3 regions of the Paenibacillus canaveralius genome follow, and region 3 is predicted to be linked to each of the others. Evidence: riboswitches for the same ligand, from Rfam matches in the RefSeq annotation. Region 3 holds a riboswitch; each other region holds the start of a gene.
The links. Region 3 has a riboswitch for cyclic di-AMP ahead of ABC395_RS06045 (3D domain-containing protein). Riboswitches for the same ligand answer to the same signal wherever they lie in the genome.

Region 1 (3,272 bases), 940 kb from region 3:
ATCCTCCTGGATACGGATTCTTTTATAATCGGGCGCGGGGAAGGGGATGCCGATTACATCGAAGATGTGCTGGGAATTTCCCGGATTCACGCGCAATTTATACGGACGACGGAAGGTTATGCGGTTAAGGACCTCGGTTCGCGAAACGGTACGTTTCTAAACGAGGGGATGCTGGTTCCTTATCAGTTGGTCCCTTTAAAAGACGGGGACGTGGTGCGGATGGTTTATACCGAATTTAGCTTCCGGTCATGCCGATGAGTTCCGGTCCCGGTACGTTAATGATATAATGGACAGGTTGTTGAAGAATCGGGAAAGAGGAGAATGCCCAATGATTACACATGTCGTGTTTTTCAAGCTTAAGGATCGCAGCCCGGAGTCCGTCGAGCAAGCAAAAGCCAAACTGCAGAACATGGAAGGCAAAATTTCCGAACTGCTTCATATCGAAGTAGGGGCGGATGTGATCCATTCCGAACGTTCTTATGATCTGGTTTTGATCACCAAATTCAACTCCCTGGAAGACCTCCAAGCTTATAATGTCCACCCGGTCCATCAGGATGTGCTCGCTTATATGGGGGAAGCCAAAGACGGCGTCGCTCCTTGCGTAGACTTTGAAAGCTAATTGTTTAGTCAATCTGCTGTTTCCTCAAGAACTTGCCGTTTATCGCGGCAGGTTCTTCTAGCGTTTTAGCCGACGGCCGAACATGCGTGTGAGCGTCATGATCCTCATTTCAAGGTGAGCGGAATCTTTGGTCCCTATGTCATTCACTATCGGAAATTTCCTTCGAACTACGGCTTCGTCCACTGTGGCGTGAGGCGCTGGATAAGCTAATTTTATATTCGTCTTTCTTCTTTAACACGTCACCCGCCCTAAAAGCTTCATCTACCCCAGTTTCCCCAACATCGCCTGCATTATGATCCTTTCCTTCCTCCATCATCTTGTTTCTTGCTGCCTGTCTTTAACAAAAAAAACGGCCGGCTCCTGTTCGGAGCGGACCGCTTTTCCATAGCTGAATTTTATGAAATTTAAGATGGAAAATTTACGTTTCAGATCATAGCATGAAATCGAATAGTCATATTCGCGTATTTATTTAAAAAAACAGATCAGTTCGCGATAAACTCTTGAACCCATTCGCCGTTATAGTAAGCGACTCCGATTTTTGTGAAGTTCGGGCTCAAAATGTTTTGACGGTGACCCGGGCTGTTCATCCAGGAGTTCATCACATCCTGCGGAGTGCGCTGTCCTTGGGCGATATTTTCACCTGCATACGTATAGGAGATGCCGTAAGATTTCATCATATCAAATGGAGACCCGTACGTTGGAGAGTTGTGGTCGAAATAGTTGTTTGTATACATATCCTTCGCTTTATCCAGTGCCATGGCGGCCAGCGCGCTGTCTGAAGCGAGCGGTTTTAGGCCGGCTTTTGCGCGTTCCTGGTTTACAAGCGTTACAACCTGGTCCGCAAATTCCGATTGGGAAGCGGCCGGTTTTTCAACCGGTTTCGGTGCCGGAGTTACAGCCGGTGCGGAAGGCTTGGTTGTCGGTTCCGGCGTGCTTACGGGCGCCTGGGTTTCCGGAGCGGGAGTGCTCGGTTTTGCCGAAGGTGCGGCAGGCTTCTGGACTTCCGGTTTCTTTTCAGGCACGGAAGGTGAGGCCGGTTTACCGGCAGACGGTTTTTCCAAAGCTGGCGGCGCAGACGGTACGACGATCTGCATGCCTTTCCAAACGAAGTTCGCATTTTTCAATTGCGGATTGGATGTGAGAAGAGAGGCAAGATCAATGCCGTATTTGTTCGATAGGGTCGAAAGCGTGTCCCCGCCGGAAACGCTGCATGGCACGGCGGATGCGGATGCGGCACCTGCTCCGAAAACGGACGTGAGGGCGAAAACACCGACTAGTGCTGCTTTTTTGATAGATTTCAAGTTAGAATCTCTCCTTTTTCGGCCTGCGAGGTTAGCTGACGGATTCGGGTCAAAGAGCAATCACCCGGCCATAAACATCATGGCTTCACCCCAAAAATGGGTTCCCCCGTGCTTCCGTAGAAGCTTCGGCCTTGTTTTTTTGCTTTCCGCCTGAGATGAGCAGCAGCATAACACTGTGCGGCGCTGCGTCCCGGAAGAAGCCTTTTAATCCTAGCATGCGATTTGCTAGATTTCACGGGTCAAAGTTTTCCAACAGCGGCCGGATTGTTTTCCTCAAAAGAGGTTTATCGTTTGAAAACAGCGGGGAAACAGTGTAGTATCACCTGTATGAGAGCGCTATTGAACGTAAGGCCGGATCGGCTGAAATGCTCGTAATCCGGACCCGCTTGTACAAGACTGATGGACAAAGGGAATTTCGGGGTATTAAGTAGAAGCAAGACTTTACATAGCGTCCGGAAACGGCAGGCGGCAGCCGTCAGACGGGGATTTTTCCGCTGCGCGGTTTCGTTTGCGAGGACAACATTACTCGTACGGGGACAGAAAAGGAGAGGTTGAGTTATGGAGCAAGTAAACAGAACGTATCTGCTCGAAGTGTTGGACATGCTTTTGAATACGCCGAGTCCGAGCGGGTACACCCACCACATTATGGACAAAGTGAAGGCGGAGGCCGAGAAACTGGGTTACAAGCTGGAACTGACGAATAAAGGCTGCGGCATCATTACGATTCCGGGCAAACGGAGCGATTACACGATCGGGCTCTCGGCTCACGTGGATACGCTGGGAGCAATGGTTCGCTCCATCAAGGACAACGGGCGTCTGCGCCTCACATCGGTAGGCGGTTTTATGATGGCGGCCATCGAAAACGAGTACTGCCGCGTTCATACGCGCCAGGGACTCAGTTATGAAGGCACGATCCTGACCACTAAACCTTCGGTCCACGTATTTCCGGATGCGAGAGACCACAAACGCGTCGAGGAGAACATGGAAGTCCGTCTGGACGAACTGGCTTTCAACAAAGATGAGGTACAGAAGCTGGGAATTCGTGTCGGGGATTTCGTGTCTTTCGAGCCGCGGGTCCGCATGCTGGAGAACGGGTATGTGAAATCCCGCCATCTCGACGATAAAGCGAGCGTGGCCGCCCTGTTCGCTCTTATGGATCTGCTTAAGAACGAGCTGATCGAACCGGCCTGCACCGTTAAAATCATTTTGACCACTTACGAAGAAGTCGGCCATGGAGCTTCCTACATCCCGGCTGATATTAACGAGCTTGTCGCAGTCGACATGGGGGCCATGGGGGACGATCTGACCTGCACCGAGCAGGACGTTTCGATCTGCGCAAAAGATTCCAGCGG
Region 2 (3,272 bases), 770 kb from region 3:
CAAGCAGCAGCGTAACCACGATGGCCAGCGGCAGCAGCAGGCGCGTGTGGCCTTTTACAAAATCGGTAAAAAAGTTGCCGATGGTGTTTCCTTTGGACGTCAGTCCGCGTATAAACGCGATCGCGACCACGATTCCAGTTACGGCGGACGTGAACATCATCATCATGATGACCGCCATTTGCGAGAAATAGGACAGACCCGTTTCCCCGCTGTAGTGCTGCAGGTTCGTGTTGGTCATAAAGCTGATGATCGTATTGAAAGACAAAGTCGCTTCCATATCGTCGATCCCGTTCGGGTTAAAAGGAAGAGCGCGCTGCAGGCGCAGGATCAAATACCCGGCCGCCACAAGCACGATGTTGGTCAGCACGAGGCTGCCCGCATATTTTTTCCACGTCATGCCGTGCTCGCTGCGGATGCCCGCAAGCTTGTAAATGGGTTTCTCCAGCCAGCCGAACCATTTGTCCGTCCGGTTTTTTTCATTCGAGAAAACGTGATAAATATAAGTGCCAAGCGGCTTCACCAGCAGGCAAAGCACCGCGATTACGATTAAAATTTGCAGTATCTCCATGGATTCCGATCCTCCTCAAACAACTCCGTGCAGGGTTCTCCGGCAGCCCGCAGGCGCCTCAAAATTTTTCGGGATGAACAAGCGCGTATATCAGATACAGGAAAAGTCCTGCCGTAAAAAGCGCGATAATCATCATGAACGGCCGCCTTCCGGGCCATCCGCAACATGGTCACACCAGAGCAGAAATCCGTAAAAGATGAAATAAATGACTGCCAGCAGCAAAATCATATAAAGATCCGTCATGCGCGCCGGCTCCTTTCCTTCCTATTTATAGGGTTATTCTTTATCGTTCGCACAAATTGTTCCGCATGTTCAGCGCAAAACTTCCTCGGGCACCTGGCCCGGTGCCGCTCCAAGCAGGAAAGAGACCTGACGGGTATTCGTATGCACCACATGGTCGGCGCCGAGCGCTTTATAAATCAACCGCGGTGTGGCATTCGTTTTCACCACGTAAATCGTTCCGGTTGTCCAGCTGCGGACCATCTGAAGATACCGGCAGCAAAGCGGCAGGCTGTCTTCGAAAAGATACACGTCACCGATCGGAAGCTCCGGAACTTCCCAGGCTTCGTGGCGTACGGTATCCACCTCCACGAGATGCCGGACTCCCAGCTTCTTCATCCGCTGTCCTTCCACGGGGTTATTAACAAGCGCCGCGAAAGGTTTGCGGTAAATATTCAGCAGTTTAATAAAGTTCTCGCCGGTGACATTCGGTGCGGAAACCAACGTATAGGTTTGGATCTTTCTCTCGTCCACTTTTTATCCCTCTTTCGTGTTTTGGGCAGCAAAAAAAGAAGCCTGCGGGAAGAGGAACTCTTCACGCGGCTTCTTGACGGTCACAGCCTAAAAAAGACTATGGCCGAAGCGCGATAGCAGTCGCCTCTCTCGGTACGCTTACGAGGTTAGCTGTCGGATTCGGGCGTGAGAGTCGCCCTACCATAACGGCACGGATGCCGCTTCTGGATTCACCCCATGAGGACCGGCTTTCAAGCCTGCAAGTCCTCGTTGGTTCCCCCGTTTTCCGCTTCACACGGAAACTCAGCGATAAAAACGCATGTTCATTTTTTTGGCACATTTTTCATTTTCGGATGTTTTTGCACATAACAAAACCACAGCGAAACGAAGTCCCTGTGGTCGATGCCGATCACAAGCTTCTTCAACCCCTCCCGAACTCATGCGCTTACGAGGTTAGCTGTCGGATTCGGGCGGTGAGAGTCGCCCTACCTGATTGCCGGATCCATGGGTTCCGGCGCTTCAGGATTCACCCCTGCAGACAAGGCTCCGGCTCTCACACCGGATCAATGCTGCGATGGTTCCCCCGCTTCCCCGGATGGGGAAATTCAGCGAAAGCAAGAAACTGTTTTTTTCAATTGATGGAATGAATGTTACACCTCCGTACGTGCTTTGTAAAGATAGGGAGAGATTGGTTTTAAACCGATTTAAGCCAAAGAAAACCCCTAATGCGCTTACATTTCTTCTTTTTACGCGCTAGCTTGTTTATGCGTCGAAAATCTCACGTTTTTGAAAACGGTTTGGTCACCCGGACTCTTCTCATCCAGGAAAAACCTGCTATACTACTTGTAAACGTTACCATAATAACCAGTAAGGAGGCGTATTTATGAAAAACGGATGGAAATCAATCTTGCTCTGGGGGGTGATTTCCATTGTCGGCGCGTTCGCTTTCGGGCTTGTCGCACTTAACCGCGGGGAGACGATCAATGCCGCCTGGCTCGTCATTGCGGCCGTGAGCTGTTATGCGGTCGCCTACCGGTTCTACAGCCGGTTTCTCGCCCGCAAAGTATTCGTGCTCGATGACAACCGGAAAACACCCGCAGAGCTGAACAACGACGGCAAAGATTATGTGCCGACGAACAAATGGGTGCTGTTCGGGCACCATTTCGCGGCTATTGCCGGCGCGGGTCCTCTCGTAGGTCCCGTACTTGCCGCCCAGATGGGCTATCTGCCCGGAACGCTGTGGATCATTCTCGGCGTTATTCTGGGCGGCGCCGTCCAGGATTTCGTCATTCTTTTCGCTTCGACACGCAGAAACGGTAAATCGCTCGGCGATATGATCAAGGACGAAATCGGCAAGGTGACGGGCACGATCGCCATGCTGGGCATTCTCGGCATTATGATCATTCTTCTCGCCGTGCTGGGGCTCGTCGTCGTCAAAGCGCTGATCGGCAGCCCGTGGGGCATGTTCACGATTGCCGCCACCATACCGATCGCACTACTGATGGGCGTGTATATGCGCTACATACGGCCAGGCCGTGTCGGGGAAGCTTCCCTTATCGGCGTGGTTCTGCTGATTCTGTCCCTCATCGGAGGCAAGTTCGTCGCCGAGAGCGCATCGCTGGCGCCGCTCTTCTCGTTCAGCGGCGAAACCATCGCTCTGATGATGATCGCCTACGGCTTCTTCGCTTCCGTCATGCCGGTCTGGCTGCTTCTCGCTCCCCGCGACTATCTCAGCACGTTCCTGAAAGTCGGAACGATCATCGGACTCGCGCTCGGCATCATTTTCGTCCTGCCGGATCTGTCCATGCCGGCCACGACCCGGTTTATCGACGGAACCGGCCCCGTCTTCGCCGGGAACTTGTTCCCGTTCCTGTTTATTACCATCGCCTGCGGCTCCGTGTCGGGCTTCCACGCGCTGATTTCGTCCGGCACGACGCCCAAAATGCTGGAACGCGAATCCCACGCGCGTCCG
Region 3 (3,272 bases):
AAAAAATCGCGCTCACGTTCGATGACGGGCCCGATCTCAAATACACGCCGCAAGTGCTGGATATTTTGAAAAAGAATCAAGTAAAAGCTACTTTCTTTGTAATCGGGAGCCGTGCTCGGGCACACCCCGAGATGATCGGCCGGATGGTACGGGAAGGACATGTTGTGGGAAACCACTCGTACAGTCATCCTTTTATGCCCAAACTGACCGCCTCGGAGTTTTCTTCGCAAATTATGCGCACCCAAGACATTATCAAACAGTTGGCCGGCTATACGCCGCGGCTGGTGCGGCCTCCTTACGGAGCCATCAATGAAGAGCAGGTTCGCTGGATGTCTGACCACCGCCTGCTGGTAATAAACTGGGACGTGGATTCCCTGGACTGGAAGGGATTGTCGGGCAAGCAGGTGTATCATAACATCGTGGATAATGCCCGGGCCGGTTCGATCATTCTGCAGCACAGCGCGGGAGGAAACGACAAGCACGATCTCAGCGGTACGGTTTCGGCCCTCCCCGATCTGATCCGTTCCTTGAAATCGAGCGGCTATAAACTGGTCACGGTTCCGGATCTGATGGGAATATCGAAAGATCTTTAACGCGCAAAAAGACGGGAGCATCCGCTCCCGCCTTCTTTTCGGCTCTGTTATTTAAGAATGTATACTTTCACACTTTGGTAGCCAAAGTTATTTACTTTCTCTTTGGAACCCGGAACAAAAATATCGATCCGGCTGCCTTTGATCGCGCCGCCGATATCCGTCGCTTTGGCGATCATCCCCTTGGCCGGAAGACCCGGGAAAGCGTAACCCGTCACATAGACGGTGGAGCCCAGAGGAATCACTTTCGGATCAACCGCGATCGTACCGACGGTCAGTTTGTTGCCGTAGTAATCGATTCCGGCATATCCGCCGTTCTCGCTCGGGTCCGCGGAATAAGCGGATGCCTTGATGTTCAGCACTTTTTTGTATTGTACCTGCTTGCCCGCAGCCGTTGTCAGCGTCTGGCCTGATTTTGCGGCAGCCGATGCGGCTTTGGCGGCCGGCTTCTTAACGGCTTTCTTCTCTGTAGATTTCTTTGGCTCGGAAGCCTGCGGCTTGCCGTTCTTTTGGAGTGCCTCCGAAGGTTTTATGGCGTCCGTCCGGCTTGGCACGGCTGATGCAAGCTGAGCTTGCGGCGGTTTTTTTACCGTCGCATTTAAAGCTTTTAGCTGTTCGGGGGCGGCTTCACCCGCAATTTTGAGCTCGCTTCCTGCCGGCAGATTCAGCGGATCCGCCTCAGGATTCAACGATAAAAGATCAAGAACGTCCATACTCATTTGGGAAGCGAAATTCCACATGGAATTCGGTTCGGATAATACTAGAATTTGATTTTCCGGTGTCAGGAAGGGTTGGGGAAGTTCCGAATCGGCTGCTTGTCCGCCGGTATCGGTAAGACCGACTGCAAGTTCCTGATAAGATTTGGCCAGTTTCCAATACAACAGGCCGTCGTTTTTAGCCGCTTCCGTTTCAGCCGCCTGGGACTGGAATGCGGAAGAGACCGCCACCACTGCACCCAGCAGCAGAGTAGCGCAAGTTTTTTTCCAATGATGCTTTAAAGCCATAGTTGATGTACGCTCCTTCTCGGTATTGCCTACGAGGTTAGTTGTCGGGTTCGGACTGAGAAGTCGCCCACGCTGCTGCCAGCGATTCACCCCTATCGGACGCCGCGTCATACAAGTACGGTTCCGAAATGAATCATCCCCCGCACCTCATCCCCCTCCTGGAAAATCCGGGAAAAGGAAGAAGTTTCGGCTCTCTACACAAGCTATCACATACATCTTTAGAAACAAACACACACAAATTGGCAAAAAACACATTTTTCATTTTTTTAATCCGCCGATTAATCCGGAGCAATAAGCTGTTCCAACAAGCCTATCGATACCTTTCTTGCCTTTAACACTTGCAATAACGCAGAGCGCAAAATTAACGCCTTACTCATCATACCCTTATGTAATTCTCATCAGTTTCTCAGAAAAGACGCCGTTTATTCACCTTTCCGGCAGGTAATTCATCCCACCAGAGGAAATTTATTTGGCGATTCGTTTGTTCTCTCTCGGTTTTTCTTCTATTTTTATGACTGCTTTGCTTTGTGCCGATTCCACAGTCGGACTCCTTTTCCCTTCGTAAATATCATCGAAAGGACGAAACGGCACGTTATCGGACCGGTCGAATTCTTTCGGTTTTCGCAGTCCTAATGATGCCGCTAATAGAACTAGCATGCCGATCAGCAGACTTAAAGTGATCCCCATAATAGCAGCCTCCTCATACTTCCAAAATCTAGGTTTGATTCCTAATTACTAAATAACTTATTCCAGTTTATCATACTTATAGGTAAAATGTGGTATTTTATTCCGGAAAACAGACGAATTTTTTACGATTTTTCGTAGGTGCGACATAATTCTTGCCTATTTTCTTCTTCTAATAACCGGCTCTGAGACAGTATCATCGTTTAAAAAGATCGGTTTATATGTCACTTATATATAAGTAAGACACCTTCAGCAGGGGAAATGTTCCGGTAAATTTAGTAATCTTATTCAATTTTTCCATATCACTCGAAAATCCGCGTACCAAACTCCCGTAAAATTCCTGAAAAAAGACGGGTTTCCCCGTCTTTTTGCCCGGTCCGCTAGAAAATTTTCTGGGCGGCCCTTTCGTCTTTAAGTATTTCCACCGCTTCGCGGAATCGCATCGAGTGGACGACTTCCCGTTCGCGCAGAAATTTCAGGCCATCCTGAAGATCGACGTCATCCGTCAGATCAATGAGCCACTGATAGGTGGCGCGGGCCTTTTCTTCCGCCGCGATATCTTCATACAGGTCGGCGATCGGATCGCCCTTCGCTTGAATGTAAGACGCCGTCCACGGCACACCCGACGCGTTTTGGTAATACAAAGCGGAATCGTGATTGACGTAATACTCGCCCAATCCCGCCGCTTTAAGCTGTTCGGGAGTCGCATCTTTCGTCAGCTTGTAGATCATCGTGGCAATCATTTCAAGGTGAGCGAATTCTTCGGTCCCGATATCATTCAGTACCCCGATCACTTTGCCCGGAATGGTGTAACGCTGGTTCAAGTAGCGCAGCGCGGCAGACAGCTCCCCGTCCGCACCCCCGTACTGCTCCATCAGAAGTTTGGCCATGTGCGGATCGCATTTGCTTACACGAACCGGATACTGCAGTTTTTTCTCGTAAATCCACATTGGAATCCCTCATCTCCTTGAGCACATCCGTGCTAAATCTTCCG

Region 1: linked by a shared signal. The riboswitch ahead of ABC395_RS10565 (CAP domain-containing protein) and the one ahead of ABC395_RS06045 (3D domain-containing protein) in region 3 are both predicted to bind cyclic di-AMP.
Region 2: linked by a shared signal. The riboswitch ahead of ABC395_RS02390 (hypothetical protein) and the one ahead of ABC395_RS06045 (3D domain-containing protein) in region 3 are both predicted to bind cyclic di-AMP.

Annotation. Positions count from the first base shown of each region.
Region 1 is NZ_JBDFMM010000001.1:2,239,487-2,242,758, forward strand. Features, by position in the region: gene ABC395_RS10555 (FHA domain-containing protein) at 1-258, shown strand, start outside; gene ABC395_RS10560 (Dabb family protein) at 329-619, shown strand; gene ABC395_RS10565 (CAP domain-containing protein) at 1,102-1,920, opposite strand; cyclic di-AMP (ydaO/yuaA leader) riboswitch at 1,926-2,061, opposite strand; gene ABC395_RS10570 (M42 family metallopeptidase) at 2,479-3,272, shown strand, end outside.
Region 2 is NZ_JBDFMM010000001.1:531,764-535,035, reverse strand. Features, by position in the region: gene kdpA (potassium-transporting ATPase subunit KdpA) at 1-568, opposite strand, end outside; gene kdpF (K(+)-transporting ATPase subunit F) at 627-701, opposite strand; gene ABC395_RS02390 (hypothetical protein) at 881-1,321, opposite strand; cyclic di-AMP (ydaO/yuaA leader) riboswitch at 1,441-1,619, opposite strand; cyclic di-AMP (ydaO/yuaA leader) riboswitch at 1,728-1,921, opposite strand; gene ABC395_RS02385 (carbon starvation CstA family protein) at 2,184-3,272, shown strand, end outside.
Region 3 is NZ_JBDFMM010000001.1:1,300,535-1,303,806, reverse strand. Features, by position in the region: gene ABC395_RS06050 (polysaccharide deacetylase family protein) at 1-593, shown strand, start outside; gene ABC395_RS06045 (3D domain-containing protein) at 641-1,594, opposite strand; cyclic di-AMP (ydaO/yuaA leader) riboswitch at 1,606-1,796, opposite strand; gene ABC395_RS06040 (hypothetical protein) at 2,060-2,281, opposite strand; gene ABC395_RS06035 (manganese catalase family protein) at 2,659-3,228, opposite strand.